Regions from separate parts of the Bilifractor sp. LCP21S3_F8 genome, predicted to be linked through region 2. Evidence: predicted binding sites of a transcription regulator. Region 2 holds the regulator's gene; the other holds the start of a gene.
The links. Region 2 encodes NrdR, which represses ribonucleotide reductase genes. Its sites were predicted from a motif close to CACAANATNTTGTG; they were not measured.
Positions count from the first base shown of each region.

Region 1 (8,229 bases), on a different contig from region 2:
CATCCTCCGGCTTCTGACAACCGCCTTTTTGTTTTTTCCCGATTTGCACAGGATTTTTCCTGCGCACGGATTCACGATCTCTGTCTGAATTTAAATTTCTCGTCATGATCAGGGCATTTTTTGAAAATCGTCTGAACTCACGCCCGCTCTCTCACCTGCATTTTCAGTACAATAAACCGCCATGCGATACATCATGCCACATGCTGTACAAGCTACCGATTGCTCCGTTCTTCAGACGAGCCCGTACAGAAGCCGAGAAGAAATTCCCGGTTGTTCTTCTCCGGATCATCCAGCACAAGCTCCAGTGCCTTCTGGAGACAGACGCCGATCTCCGGTCCCTTCGGAATTCCTGCGTTGATCAGATCCCTGCCGTTAATCGCCAGGCCTTTCAGATCCACGCACTGATTCTCGCTGATAATCCTCTCTCCTACCTGAGCCACCCCGATCACACGGCGAAGCTTCTCCTCGCGCTTCCACTCGCTCTGCGCCATCGTATCCGCGTCCTGTACCCTGATGAAGAGCGGGAAAAGATCCTTCCCTACCTTATTGATAAGATGACGGACCTGCTTCTCATCCGGCTTTACTCTCCAGTCATGATAGATGATGAGCGTCCGCACCTGGCGGATGGTGTCGTTGTCCATCTTCAGCCGCCGCATGATCTTCACAGCCATGGCAGCGCCCTTCTCTCCGTGCCCCTTGAAATGATCAATTCCATTCGCGTCTGTCGTTCTGCATGCCGGTTTTCCCACGTCATGAAGAAGCATCGTGAAACGCAGAATTCTGTCGTTCTTCACCTCCGCCATGGAGACGAGAGTATGCTCGCCGACACTGTACATGTGATGCGGATTGTTCTGCGGCGTTCGCATCATCTCATCAAATTCCGGAAGGATGATCCTAGTGATCCCGGCCTGATAAGCCACCTTCAGATACTCCGGGTGGTCCGACGTAATCAGCTTTGTGAGCTCCGCGCAGATGCGCTCTGCACTGATCTTCGCCAGATTCGGAGCCAGCTTTACAATTCCCGCGATCGTCTCCGGATCAATTCCGAAATTCAGCTGCGCAGAAAAACGAACCGCGCGCAGAATCCGAAGAGCATCCTCTGAAAAGCGTTCCTCCGGGTTTCCTACACAGCGGATGCACCTGCGCTGCAGGTCATCCATTCCTCCGTAGAGATCAATCAGACCCTCTTCCTCATTGTATGCCATCGCGTTGATGGTGAAATCGCGGCGCTTCAAGTCCTCCGGCAGACTCGCCGTGAAGGTAACGTTCTCCGGATGACGGCTGTCCTTATATGTACCGTCAATCCGATAAGTCGTCACCTCATGCGCTCTGCCGCCCACAAGCACCGTCACCGTTCCATGCTCGATTCCGGTATCCACCGTCTTCACAAAAATCCGCTTCACCTGCTCCGGGAGCGCCGACGTCGTGATATCCCAGTCCTCCGGCCTTCTTCCCAGAATGGAATCACGCACACATCCGCCTACGATATAAGCTTCATATCCCTTTGCATGCAGGCTGTCCAGAACCATGCGGACAGTCGCCGGTATTCTTATCTTCATACTACAAAGTACCTTTCCACTCTCACTTCAGTTTTCCGGAGCTTCTCCGTCTGAACTTCTACCATAATAATCCGTTTTACAGCCTGATGCAAGCGAAGCGGTACCGTCAGCCTGTCAAGAGACTGTCAAGCGAAGCAGTACCGTCAGCCTTGACAACCATTTCTATTGAGGTTAGAATTTATGCTGATTGCGTTCGCGAAGAAACCGCAACCACATTAAGTACCGTTATGTACATGATCGATAAATAATCAGGAGTTCACTATGGCAAAGGATAAGAAATTAGTAGAGCAAATCACGTCGATGGAAGACGATTTTGCGCAGTGGTATACCGATGTCTGCGTCAAGGCCGATCTGATCGGATACACCAGCGTAAAGGGCTGCATGGCGATTAAACCCGCCGGCTATGCGATCTGGGAGAATATCCAGAATAATCTCGACGCCCGCTTCAAAGCGACCGGCGTTCAGAACGTATATATGCCGATGCTGATCCCGGAAAGCCTTCTCAACAAGGAGGCGGAGCTTGTGAAAGGCTTCGCTCCGGAGGTTGCTTGGATCACCCAGGGCGGATCCGAGAAGCTGACTGAGCGTCTCTGTGTGCGCCCGACTTCCGAGACACTGTTCTGCGATTTTTATGCAAAAGACATCCATTCCCACAGAGATCTTCCAAAATTATACAACCAGTGGTGTTCCGTTCTGCGTTGGGAGAAGACAACCCGTCCCTTCCTCCGCTCCCGTGAATTCCTGTGGCAGGAGGGTCATACCGCTCACGCAACCGCAGAGGAATCGGAAGAGAGAACCGTTCAGATGCTGAACGTCTATGCCGATTTCCTGGAGCAGGATATGGCTATCCCTGTAATTAAAGGACAGAAAACCGAGAAGGAGAAATTTGCAGGCGCAAAGCACACTTACACCGTCGAAGCCATGATGCACGACGGAAAGGCCCTTCAGTCCGGCACCAGCCACAACTTTGACGACATCTTCGCAAAGGCTTACGGCGTACAGTTCACCGACAAGGACAATACCCTCAAGTATGTGCATCAGACCTCCTGGGGAATGACCACCCGTGTCATCGGAGCCATGATCATGGTACACGGCGACAACAGCGGTCTCGTACTGCCTCCTCATATCGCTCCCGTTCAGGTCATGATCATTCCGATCCGCCAGGATGCCGAGGGCGTCATGGACAAGGCTCTCGAAGTAAAAACGGCGCTTGCCGCTGCCGGCGTCCGTGTGAATCTCGATGATTCAGAGAAGAGTCCCGGCTGGAAGTTCTCCGAGCAGGAGATGCGCGGCATCCCGATCCGTATCGAGCTCGGACCGAAGGACATCGAGAAGGGTCAGGCTGTTCTGGTTCGCCGCGACACCCGCGAAAAGACCATCGTCCCGATCGAAGAGATCCCGCAGCAGGTTCCCGTTCTGCTTGAAACCATTCAGACTGACATGTTCCGCCGCGCAAAGGAGCACCTGGACACCCATATCTATGACGCGACTGATTATGACACCTTCTGCAAAACTGTTGCAGAAAAGCCAGGCTTCGTGAGAGCGATGTGGTGCGGTGATGAAGCCTGCGAAAACAAGATCAAGGCAGATACCACGGCTACCTCCCGTTGCATCCCCTTCAAGCAGATCAGGATCAGCGACCGGTGTGTATGCTGCGGAAAGCCGGCAAAGCATGAGGTTATCTGGGCAAAAGCGTACTAAAAATATAATTGTTATGGCCTTCGAAATCGCATCCGGACTCTTTCGCACGCTTCGCGTGCGTCAAGCCTTTCTGCGTTTTCGAAGAGCTCTCTTTTATTACTCTGTATAAGCTTCGCGTCACTTCGCTGCTCCGCAGCTTCCGTGCCGCTAACAGGTATTCGGATTTCGCGCATTCGCGCTTCATCCTCATACCTGTTGCCTTCGAAATCGCATCCGGACTCTTTCGCACGCTTCGCGTGCGTCGAGCCCTTCTGCGTTTTCGAAGAGCTTATACACTAAAAAACGCTGAATTTACCGGAGATTTCTTGTGAACTTTTTTCGCAAGTTTCCCCTTCACATTCTGCAAGTGTTAGGTTATTATAGTAGGGCACACAAGATGTTGTGCCCTACTTTTTGTTTTTAACAAAATATAGTACATTCAAACAGGCAGAGTTCCAGAATCTGTTTTTTCACTACCCAGGGGGATTAGAAATGGAAAAGAAAGTTACTACAAATGTCATCAAACGAAATGGCGAAGAGGTTACCTTCGACATTACGAAGATCTGCAACGCAATTGCAAAGGCCAACAATGAAGTCGACAAGATTCATCAGATGAATCCGTATCAGATTCAGGCGATCGCTGACAATGTCGCGGACCGCGTCAGCCAGTCCCCTCACGCGGTCAACGTCGAGGATATCCAGGACATGGTAGAGACCGGAATCATGGAGATGCGCGGCTTTGAGGTTGCGCAGAAGTATGTCCGCTACCGTTATAAGAGGACGCTCGCGAGAAAATCAAACACCACGGACGATGGTATTCTCTCGCTGATCGAGCAGAACAATGAAGAGGTGAAGCAGGAGAATTCCAACAAGAACCCTGTCATCAACTCCACCCAGCGTGACTACATGGCCGGAGAGGTCAGCAAGGATCTGACAAAGCGTATTCTCCTTCCGGAAGATATTGTGCAGGCCCATGAAGCCGGAATCATTCACTTCCATGACTCCGATTACTACGCGCAAAAGGAGCACAACTGCGACCTGATCAACCTGGAGGACATGCTGCAGAACGGAACCGTCATCAGTGAGACCCTGATTGAAAAGCCCCACAGCTTCTTCACCGCCTGCAATGTCACCACACAGATTGTCGCTCAGGTTGCATCCAACCAGTACGGCGGTCAGTCCTTTACCCTCGCCCACCTCGCGCCCTTCGTGGACATCAGCCGGCAGAAGATCCGCAAGGAGGTCATCGCCGAGCGTCAGGAATGCGGAGAGGACATGGATGAGAAGATTATCAACCTCATCACTGAGCGCCGCCTTGCGGAAGAAATCAAGAGCGGCATCCAGACCATCCAGTACCAGCTCATCACTCTGATGACCTGCAACGGACAGGCTCCCTTCGTAACCATGTTCATGTATCTGGATGAGGTTCCGGACGGACAGACGAGAACCGATCTCGCCGCCATCATCCGTGAGGTTCTGGTTCAGAGAATGCAGGGTGTCAAGAACGAGAAGGGTGTATGGATCACCCCTGCTTTCCCGAAGCTGATCTACGTTCTGGACGAGGACAATATCCATCCCGACTCAAAGTACTACTATCTCACCGAGCTTGCGGCGAAATGCACCGCAAAGCGCATGGTTCCCGACTACATCTCCGCCAAGAAGATGAAGGAATACAAAAACGGCGATGTATATCCCTGCATGGGATGCAGAAGCTTCCTCACACCGGACAACGAAAGTGTACCGGAAGGTCTCTGCGACAACGACAACAAGTCCGGATCCAGAAATCACATCGACGGAAAGCACAAGTACTACGGACGTTTCAACCAGGGCGTCGTTACCATCAATCTTGTCGATGTGGCCTGCTCCTCCAAGAAGGACATGGACAAGTTCTGGGAGATCCTTGATGAGAGACTTGAGCTCTGCCACCGTGCTCTCCGCTGCCGCCACGAGAGACTTCTGGGGACACCTTCCGATGTTGCCCCGATCCTCTGGCAGTATGGCGCGCTCGCGAGACTGAAGAAGGGCGAAACCATCGACAAGCTCCTGTACAACAACTACTCCACCATCAGTCTCGGATATGCGGGTCTCTATGAGATGTGCGTATACATGACCGGAAAGAGCCACACCGACCCTGAGGCAAAACCGTTCGCCCTCAAGGTTATGCAGCACCTGAACGACAAGTGCGCCGAGTGGCGTGCCGCGGAGCATATCAGCTACTCCCTGTACGGAACCCCGATGGAATCCACCACATACAAATTCGCGAAGTGCCTGCAGAAGCGCTTCGGCGTGATAAAGGATGTCACCGACCACAACTACATCACGAACAGCTACCATGTCAACGTCCGCGAGAAGATCGATGCCTTCCAGAAGCTTAAGTTCGAGGCCGATTTCCAGAAGCTTTCCCCGGGCGGAGCCATCAGTTATGTCGAAGTTCCGAACATGCAGGACAATATCCCCGCCGTAATCTCGGTGATGCAGTTCATCTACGACAACATCATGTACGCTGAGCTGAACACCAAGAGCGATTACTGCGAGGTCTGCGGTTATGACGGAGAGATCCAGATCAAGGAGGACAAGCACGGAAAACTGATCTGGGTATGCCCGAACTGCGGAAACACCGATCAGAGCAAGATGTCCGTCGCGCGCCGCACCTGCGGATACATCGGAACCCAGTTCTGGAACCAGGGCCGCACACAGGAAATCAAGGACAGAGTCCTTCACCTATAATCTGTGTTCTTTAGCGCTGTAATATACAGTAAACCTCATACGATAAGCCGTGCCACACACTGTATATGCTGAGGATTGCTCCGTGCTTCGCACGGTATATGTCCCCGTGGCACGAGAGCTGCCTCACAGCTTCCGTGCCGCTGACAGGTATAAGCTACGAATTGATTAAGACCGCCACACCAGCCACCTTCCATGAATATATGTCTCCCGCATGTGTCTCCGGCAGCAGCCACTGCCCGACTCCGTCATCCGGAACACCAGAGCGGACCAGGCGACACACGGAATCATGGAAGCGGCCGGTGCGGCGGTTTCTTTTGCATCACGCATCATAAACGCAGGTGATCGCGGGGTGATCCGGAGTTGCCGGAGCTTGTGGCGGCATGTGACAGTTTCTTTCTGCAGTATATTTTTTCCTCTGGAAAAATAATACAAAAGTTAATCCGTCAAACAATTCATCAGGTGTCTAAAATGTTTTTTAAAGAAACTGAACAAGTATTTACGAAAGGATTGTGTCTATGAATTACGCGAACATCAAGGAGTTTGACATAGCGGATGGCCCGGGCGTCAGAGTCAGTCTCTTCGTCTCCGGCTGCAGACACCACTGCAAGGGCTGTTTTAATTCCATGACCTGGGATTTCAATTATGGAACGCCTTTTACCGAAGAAACCACAGAAGAAATTCTGAAGGCTCTCAGACCGGATTATATCCAGGGTTTCACGCTTCTGGGCGGCGAACCCTTTGAGCCGGAGAACCAGCGGGTCCTTGTCGGACTTCTGAAGCGGATCCGTGAGACATACCCCTCCAAGGATATCTGGTGCTACACCGGCTACACCTATGATGTCGATCTGATGGAGGGAGGCAAAGTGTACACCGATGTCACGGACGAGATGCTCTCCTACATCGACCTCATCGTCGACGGTGAGTTCATTGAAGCGCAGAAGGATGTCACCCTTCTCTTCCGCGGAAGCCGCAACCAGCGTCTCATCGGCCTGCATGGGTACAAGGCTCCCGAGGAACGGAAGCACAATCTTAAGAAATGATCATTATCACTGCCCACTCGCACCAGGTAAGCCTGACTTTTTTCCCAGACTTTTATCATCAAGGACAAAGCTTTTAAAGCACCTTTTTTGGCTTATACCAGCGCAAAGCTTTTAAAGCATCACTGCCTGGTATAAGCCAAAAAAAAGAAAAGAAAAAGAAAACTTTTTTGAATTACCTGTTGACAACAAGGGAGGTCAGGCCTATACTATAAACAGTAATCGTTCTCATTATTATTTTAAAGAAAGGATAAAGGCATGGCAGTATTGAAACACAGCCGCCAGAGGGAAGCTATCTACAATAATCTCCAGAATCGCAAGGATCACCCCACAGCGGATATGATTTTTGCGGATATACGGAAGGAATTTCCGAATATCAGTCTTGGAACTGTATACCGTAACCTCTCCCTTTTATCTGATCTTGGCAAAATCCAGAAGCTTGCCGCAGACGGTGTCGCGGACCGGTTCGACGGAAACGTCCTTCCACACGATCACTTTATCTGCCGCAGGTGCGGAGCTATGACAGATATGGATTTTGTGGATACGGAACGGTTCAAGGAGGAAGCAGCCCGCCGCTTTGACGGCGAAATTGAAAGCTGCAGTATTGTTTTCTACGGGATCTGCGCAGACTGCAAGAAAAAGGAAGCGATGAACCTGTCTGAAGAAGAATATTCTTCTGAGACGCAGCACCCCGTCGGGATTCAGCCCACAGCATAAGCTGTCACTCCAATAAGATTTGTTGTGTAATTGTTTCAGTTGGTTATGATGGTTTTTGTCCGATTACCCTGAGGAGGTAAAACGACAGCACAATTTTTCTTTAAGAAAGGTGGTAACTCAAATGGCTAAATGGAAATGTACAGTATGTGGACACATCTATGATGAAGAGGTTGAAGGCGTAAAGTTCGAGGATCTTCCTGCTGATTGGAAGTGCCCGACCTGCAAACAGCCGAAATCCAAATTTGTAAAGATCGATGAGACTGCTGAGCGCACATGGGCTGCCGAGCATGTAGTAGGCATTGCCGCTGACGTTCCGGAAGATATCAAGGAAGGCTTGAAGGCTAATTTCGAAGGTGAGTGCTCTGAGGTTGGAATGTATCTGGCAATGGCTCGTGTAGCATTCCGCGAGGGATATCCGGAAATCGGTCTGTACTATGAGAAGGCTGCTCATGAAGAGGCAGAGCATGCTTCCAAGTTTGCCGAGCTCCTTGGCGAGGTTGTAACCACAA
Region 1 covers NZ_JBQKIK010000018.1:713-8,941, forward strand. The annotation lists gene ACTQ3A_RS09125 (CCA tRNA nucleotidyltransferase) at 213-1,559, opposite strand; gene proS (proline--tRNA ligase) at 1,821-3,260, shown strand; gene nrdD (anaerobic ribonucleoside-triphosphate reductase) at 3,732-5,966, shown strand; gene nrdG (anaerobic ribonucleoside-triphosphate reductase activating protein) at 6,482-7,006, shown strand; gene ACTQ3A_RS09145 (Fur family transcriptional regulator) at 7,262-7,720, shown strand; gene ACTQ3A_RS09150 (ferritin family protein) at 7,842-8,229, shown strand, end outside.
Region 1: nrdD (anaerobic ribonucleoside-triphosphate reductase) is a predicted target of NrdR. The motif match lies at 3,631-3,644, and genes of this name have one in related genera.

Region 2 (8,229 bases):
AGAAATCGAGGTCGACGCGGTCTGCGACGGCGAGGATATCCTGATCCCGGGCATCATGCAGCATATCGAGCGGGCAGGCATTCACTCCGGAGACAGTATCTCTGTGTATCCGGCAAAAGATCTTTCGGCAGAGATCAAGAAGAAGATTGAAACCGACACCCGGAAGCTCGCGAATGCCCTTCACGTTCTCGGAATGATCAACATCCAGTTTATTGTTTACAAGAACGAGGTATATGTGATTGAGGTAAATCCGAGATCCTCCCGCACGGTTCCTTATATCAGCAAGGTCACAGGTATTCCGATCGTACCGCTCGCGGCGCAGGTGATTCTCGGCCACAAGATCCGGGAGCTCGGATATGAGCCTGGTCTTCAGCCGGAGGCGGATTATATGGCAATCAAGATGCCCGTCTTCTCCTTCGAAAAAATCCGGGACGCGGACATCAGCCTCGGACCGGAGATGAAATCCACAGGAGAATGTCTGGGCATCGCGAAGTCCTTCAACGAAGCTCTTTACAAGGCATTCATCGGTGCAGGCGTCCGTCTGCCGAAATACAAGAACATGATCGTCACCGTCCGCGACAGCGAGAAGGAAGAGATCACTCCGATCATCAAGAGATTTGAAAATCTCGGATATAAGATTTTCTCAACCCGGGGAACTGCGAAATACCTGACAGAACATGGAGTTCATGCAGTTCCGGTTAATAAAATCGAACAGCCGAGTCCGAACCTCATGGATCTGATTCTCGGACATAAGATTGATCTGGTCATCGATATACCGGAACAGGGCGCGGAGCACTCCAGAGACGGATTTGTCATCCGCAGAAATGCCATCGAAACCGGCGTAAATGTCATCACCGCAGTAGATACGGCAAGAGCGCTGGCGACATCTCTGGAGAATACGGATATCAAGACGCTCGATCTGATCGATATCGCAAAGATTCTGAAACGAGGAAACAGAAACAAATAAGAGTCAGAGGACAATCCGGTTTTTACTGAAGATGTAAAGACCGGATTCCTTTGTCTTATGGCAGTGTCCGCGTTTTCGACGAATTTATACAATAAGAGTAAGGAAAAGGAAAAAATGTTTATTACACTGTTAAAAACGATTATACTGGGTATCGTGGAGGGAATTACTGAGTGGCTCCCGATCAGCAGTACCGGTCACCTGATTATCTTCCAGAAGATTCTGAATCTCGGAATGAGCAAGTCCTTTGTCAGTATGTTCGATGTCGTCATTCAGCTTGGCGCGATCATGGCTGTCGTTGTAATCTATTTTAAAAAACTTTGGCCCTTCCACACATCGAAGAATGCTCCGTCGAAGACGCAGTTTTCCAGTCCGCAGACAGAAGGCGCTGCGGGAAGCTTTCAGAAATTTGCGGATCGGTACATCTACATGGACAGGATCGTGCTCTGGCTGAAGATCATTGTCTCGGTAATACCCGCGATCATCATCGGGTTTCCTCTGAATGACTGGATGGATGAGCATCTGTACAACCCGCAGGTGGTATCCGCGATGTTGATTATCTACGGTGTTCTGTTCATCCTCATCGAAAACCGCAACAAAAATAAGGAACCGAGAGTATCGAAAATCAGCCGGATTTCTTTCAAAGATGCCCTGTTTATCGGAATCTTTCAGTGCCTGGCTATGGTACCCGGAACATCGCGCTCCGGCGCCACAATCATTGGGGGCATTCTGATCGGACTGTCCAGAACGACTGCGGCGGAATACACCTTCTATCTGGCCATTCCGACGATGCTTGGCGCTTCCGTGCTGAAGCTCGCGAAGTTTGGACTCGCCTTTACGGCGATGGAAGCTGCGGTGCTCCTGCTCGGCTGTGTCGTTTCCTTTGTGGTATCGATTTTTGTCATCAAATTCCTGATGAATTACATCCGCAGACATGACTTTAAGGTGTTCGGCTGGTATCGGATTGTACTGGGCGCCATAGTGATTCTTCTCGGAATTGCAGGTGTCATCTGATGTTTGAAGGAATTTAAAAGGAGACACGGATAGCCATGCGCGTCTCTGGAAAAAATAACAGATACTCATAAGGCGTCCGGAAAAAGACAAAGCTATACATACGGATCGGGAAAATGTACCACAGACAGTAATACGGATTTAGGGGAAAAAAGAAGATCCTTATTCATCCGGATCCGGGGAAAAAGAGACAAAGTATAGAATGCAGAAAGATTTTGCGTACAGGAGAAAGCAATGTTCCGAAAATATCTCGTTACTTTTATCATCTCAATGGTTCCGATCGTTGAACTCAGAGGAGCAATCCCCGTCGCCGCAAAGATGGGCGTTCCGCTCCTTCATGCGTATATCATCGCGGTTATTGGAAATATGGTTCCGGTTCCTTTCATTTATTTCTTTGCAAGGAAGATTCTGGAATGGGGCGCGGACAAAAAATACATCGGTAAATTTTTTACCTTTTGTCTGGAAAAAGGGAAAAAGGGCGGTGAAAAGCTGAAGGAAAAAGCAGGAAAGGGTCTGTTCGCCGCGCTTTTTATCTTCGTTGGCATTCCGCTACCGGGAACCGGCGCGTGGACCGGCACACTGGCTGCGAGCCTTCTGGACATGGGATTCAAGGAGAGCGTTGTGGCCGTAATGCTCGGTGTTCTGCTTGCCGGAATCATCATGGGGCTGGCGTCGGCAGGTGTTCTCGGAGCGGCAGGGCTTATCGCGGGATGATATGAGACGGGCGTAACTCTTGCGGAGTGGCCGTACGTACGCGGAGCGGCAGGATTTATTGCGGGATGATATGAGTCAGGCAGGACAAGGTTATCTCTGACGTGCCAGATGTGAAGAAATGGGAACGATATGTAATTGTCTGTCGTTCTTCCGGATTGGCATCATTCCTGCAGCGGATAAACGGAAACAGTGAAACAACCAGGGTGAAATTGCGTCACAAATTGGATATGCTTCGGATTGCCTGTGCTGTGCACTTTCGCAATCCCGGATTTTTGAGGGAATACAGATGAAATGTCCATATTGTAATCAGGATAACACAAGAGTCATTGATTCCAGACCAGTGGAGGAGGATAATTCCATCCGGCGCAGAAGGGTCTGCGATCATTGCGGCAAGCGGTTTACCACCTATGAAAAAATTGAAAACATTCCGGTCATGGTGATCAAGAAGGACATGACGCGGGAACGTTACGACCGGAACAAGCTGTACAACGGCATCATGCTCGCCTGCAGAAAACGGATGGTCTCTGTCAAGCAGATGAATGACATTGTAGATCAGGTAGAAAATGAGATTTACAGCCGTGAGGACAAGGAAATCTCAAGCCACGAGATCGGAACCATGGTCATGGAAAGACTGAAGAATCTGGATCCTGTGGCATATGTAAGGTTTGCGTCCGTATATCGTGAATTCAAGGATGTGAACACCTTTATGGAAGAACTCAAGAAACTGCTGAAGTAACGCGGGAACAGTTCTGGACCTGTTTCTCTGCGATCGAAAACGAAAGGCCCGAAGACATGGCATTTGTACAAAATACATATCAGCAGCTCTCGTTTGTCGATTCCCTGAATCATCTGAGTGAACGGGAGAAGAAGCTGCTGGATCGTTCCTGGGCAAAACCGTTCGGGGATGATATTTTTCCAAAAATCGATGAACGAAAATTCGCGGATTTCTACAGTGACAGGAGCCCGAGACCAAATACCCCGGTCAATATCGTGCTGGGAGGCATGCTGCTGGAGGAACTGCTGGATATGACCGATGATGAGATGATTGAGACGCTGAATTTTGATATAAGATTTCAGTACGCCCTGCACACGACGGTTTATGACAGCCAGCCGTTCAGCACCAATACATTCCGGCGGTTCCGGGCCAGAAATGAGGCGAATATGGAAAAAACCGGGGAGGATCTTCTCGGCACATATATGAAGGAGCTGATCTCACTTGTGGTGAACAGTCCGGATCCGAGGCTCAATCCGCTTCTGAGGCGGATTCGGGAAAAGCAGAGGGCAGCAGGCAGAGCACCACAACGTGTATAAGGTGCACCACAACGTGTATAAGGTGCGCGTTGCAAGAATTGAGCGTAAATGTTACAATATATTCTGATTGAAATTGAAAATGACGGGAATTAGCGCCACAATATATAGAATGGCACAAGATGTATAAAGACAGCTGACCAGTTGCTTCGCAACTCTCACAGCTGCTGCATGTGACCGGCTTTGCCGGTCTGTCGCGGCGTCTGTCCACCGCTTCACACTTAGTATGAGCGGATGTGGCTGACTGCCCGTACATATTCATCTGGGGAGGTACAGTTATGAGACAGTTCAATAAATCATCAAAGCTGGATAATGTGTTATATGATGTCCGCGGCCCGGTTGTTGCAGAGGCGGCCCGCATGGAGGAGGACGGAAAGAAGATCCTGAAGCTGAATATCGGCAACCCGGCGACCTTCGGCTTTACAGCTCCGGATGAGGTGATCCACGATATGATGAGCAACCTCGCAGACTGTGAGGGATATTCTGACTCAAGAGGCCTTTTTTCCGCGAGAAAAGCGATCATGCAGTACTGTCAGCTGAAGAAAATTCCGAACGTTGAAATCAAGAACATTTACACCGGCAACGGTGTCAGCGAACTGATCAATCTGGCTCTTCAGGCACTTCTGGAGGATGGAGATGAGATTCTGATTCCGGCTCCGGATTATCCGCTGTGGACAGCCTGCGCGACGCTTGCGGGAGGCAAGGTTGTCCATTACATCTGTGACGAGCAGTCAGAATGGTATCCGGACATTGAGGATATCGAGAAAAAAGTTACCGACAAGACCAAGGCGATTGTCATCATTAACCCGAATAACCCGACGGGAGCCGTTTATCCGAAGGAGGTCCTGGAGGAGATCGTCAGAGTCGCGCGTGAGCATCAGCTCATTATTTTCTGTGATGAAATCTATGACCGACTCGTCATGGACGGCATCGGCCACACTTCCATCGCTTCACTGGCGCCGGATCTTTTTTGTGTGACCTTCTCCGGCCTTTCAAAATCCCATATGATCGCGGGTTTCCGCGTCGGCTGGATGGTTTTCTCGGGGAATCTTGAGATGGGAAAAGATTATCTGGAAGGCATTAATATGCTGTCCAATATGCGGCTCTGTTCTAATGTCCCGGCGCAGTCGATCGTCCAGACCGCTCTTGGAGGATATCAGAGCGTCGAGGAATATCTGGTTCCCGGAGGACGAATTTACGAACAGAGAGAGTGTGTGTACAATCTGCTGAAGGATATTCCCGGTATCAGCGTTGTAAAGCCAAAGGCTGCGTTCTACATCTTTCCGAAGATTGACACGGAGAAATTCAACATCACCGATGACATGAAGTTTGCCTATGATTTCCTTTATCAGAAGCAGGTGCTGATCGTTCAGGGAACCGGATTCAACTGGATCGCGCCGGATCACTTCCGGATTGTATATCTGCCGCACAGAAGGACGCTGCGGTCTGCGTGTGCGAAGCTTGAGGAATTCCTTCAGTATTATCATCAGTAACAAATCCGGACAGCAGTGTAGTTCTGCGGGGACCGGAATGGCAGAGAGCGGGTAAACGGTTTGCGGGAAAGTTTTCCATGAATCAATGACAACAGAGAACAGGAGTAAAAAGGATGAGTTTTCAGACGAAGGTCACGCCGGAGATTGTGGAACTTGCAGAGGAATGCAAGGAGAATACAGGAATCGCAAAAGGACTCTACGCAGAGTATGATGTTAAGAAAGGACTGCGTGATGTAAACGGTCAGGGTGTCCGCGCAGGCCTGACCAATATTTCAAATATTGTATCCTTTAAAAATATTGACGGGAACCGGGTTCCCTGTCCCGGAGAATTATATTACCGGGGAATCAACATCCATGATCTTACGGAGGGCTTCCTCCGTGAAAACCGCTTCGGGTTCGAGGAGGCGGCGTATCTACTGCTTTTCGGAAGACTTCCGAAAAAAGAGGAGCTGGATGATTTCTGCGTTCTCCTTGCCAATCAGCGCTCACTTCCGAAGAATTTTGTCCGGGATGTCATCATGAAGGCGCCTGCAAAGGACATGATGAACACACTCTCGAGAAGTGTCCTGACGCTTTATTATTACGACAAGAACGCAGACGATATTTCACTCCCGAACGTTCTGCGTCAGTGCCTGAATCTGATTGCTGTCTTCCCAATGCTTTCGGTATATGGCTATCATGCATATAATCACTATATCAAGGGGAAAAGCTTCTATATTCACAATCCGTCGCCGAAGCTGTCGACGGCGGAGAATATCCTTCTGATGCTTCGTCCGGACACAAAATATTCTGAGCTGGAGGCAAAGGTTCTGGATCTTGCCCTGGTTCTTCATATGGAGCATGGCGGCGGAAATAATTCTACCTTTACGACTCATGTAGTAACTTCTTCTGGTACAGACACGTATTCGACCATCGCGGCGGCTCTGGGGTCATTGAAGGGACCAAAGCACGGAGGCGCCAATATCAAGGTCGTGAAGATGTTTGCGGATCTGAAGAAGAATGTCAGAGATGTGACCGATGAGGATCAGATCAGGGAATACCTGAAGAAACTCCTTCATAAGGAAGCGTTTGACAAAAAGGGTCTGATTTACGGAATGGGACATGCGGTGTATTCGGTCTCCGATCCCCGTGCGCAGATTCTGAAATCTTTCGTAGAGAAGCTTGCGGATCAGAAGGGCAGACACAAGGATTATTTGATGTATTCCATGGTCGAGAAACTTGCTCCGGAGGTCATCGCGGAGGAACGCCATATATACAAGGGCGTCAGCGCAAATGTCGATTTCTACAGTGGTTTCGTCTACAGCATGCTGGACCTGCCGCTTGAGCTGTATACACCGATTTTCGCCTGCGCGAGAATTGTCGGATGGAGTGCGCACCGCCTGGAGGAGCTGATCAATGTAGATAAGATCATCCGTCCGGCTTATATGAACATCTGTCCGAACGGCGAATACATTCCTCTCGATGAGAGAAAATAAGAAAATGCAGGGAAAGAGAGAAGGGTACGCACGCAGAATGAAAAACCATGGATTTTTGAAGAAATTTTATCCGGATGAATGGCTGGATTCCGCGTATCATATCAATTTTGCCTCCTGGTATGAAAAAGGATACCGGGGAGTGACCTTCGATATTGACAATACCCTTGTCCCGCACGGCGCGCCTGCTGACAGAAGGGCAATCGATCTGTTTCGCAGGCTTCATGAGATGGGATTCCGGACCTGCCTGATCTCAAACAACCGCAGATCAAGAGTTGCTCCCTTTGCGGCTGACGTGGAGTCGGATTATCTCTGCATGGCGAACAAGCCTTCCGTGAAGGGATACTGCAGGGCCTGCGAAATCATTCAGGTTCCGACCGACAAGACGATCTTCATCGGAGACCAGCTTTTTACAGATGTCTGGGGAGCCAGACGAGCGGGGATGTACTGCATTCTTGTCAATCCGATCGATCCGAAGGAGGAGATCCAGATCGTGCTGAAGCGGTTTTTGGAAAAGCCTGTTCTGAAGGCGTATGCGCGTGACAGGGGAACAGACGGCATCCAAAAAAAATGTTGAAAATCAGGTAAAAATTATATATAATAAATCACGGTCTATTGCAAAAAATGACACGCAGGTAAATAAGGAGGTAACATCACATGGCAGATGTAGCAGCTGGTGAGTTTAGAAATGGTATGACCCTTGAAATCGAAGGAAAAGTTTGCCAGGTAATTGAGTTTCAGCATGTAAAACCGGGCAAGGGAGCAGCCTTCGTCAGAACAAAACTGAAAGACGTGATCAATGGCGGCGTTGTAGAGAAGACATTCCGTCCGACCGAGAAATTCCCGGCAGCGAGAATTGACCGGCATGACATGCAGTATCTTTACAATGATGGAGATCTGTATTACTTCATGGATCCCGAGACCTTTGATCAGATTGCAGTAAACAGCGAGACGGTAGGTGATTCTCTGAAGTTTGTAAAAGAGAATGAGGTCGTAAAGCTGAATTCCTACAATGGAAATGTATTTGCAGTAGAGGCACCGCTCTTTGTCGAGCTTGAGATCACTGAGACAGAGCCCGGATTTGCCGGAAACACTGCTCAGGGCGCTACAAAGCCGGCCACTGTTGAGACCGGAGCACAGATCAATGTACCGCTGTTTGTAAACCAGGGCGACAAAGTCCAGATCGATACCAGAACCGGCGAATACCTCAAACGTGTCTGAATCAGATAAATAGATTCCGCAGCTGCCCCCCGACGACAGCCGGAGT
Region 2 covers NZ_JBQKIK010000014.1:41,428-49,656, forward strand. The annotation lists gene carB (carbamoyl-phosphate synthase large subunit) at 1-967, shown strand, start outside; gene ACTQ3A_RS08120 (undecaprenyl-diphosphate phosphatase) at 1,082-1,978, shown strand; gene ACTQ3A_RS08125 (COG2426 family protein) at 2,210-2,689, shown strand; gene nrdR (transcriptional regulator NrdR) at 2,976-3,425, shown strand; gene ACTQ3A_RS08135 (transposase) at 3,482-4,000, shown strand; gene ACTQ3A_RS08140 (aminotransferase class I/II-fold pyridoxal phosphate-dependent enzyme) at 4,276-5,490, shown strand; gene ACTQ3A_RS08145 (citrate/2-methylcitrate synthase) at 5,604-6,965, shown strand; gene ACTQ3A_RS08150 (YqeG family HAD IIIA-type phosphatase) at 7,003-7,539, shown strand; gene efp (elongation factor P) at 7,620-8,183, shown strand.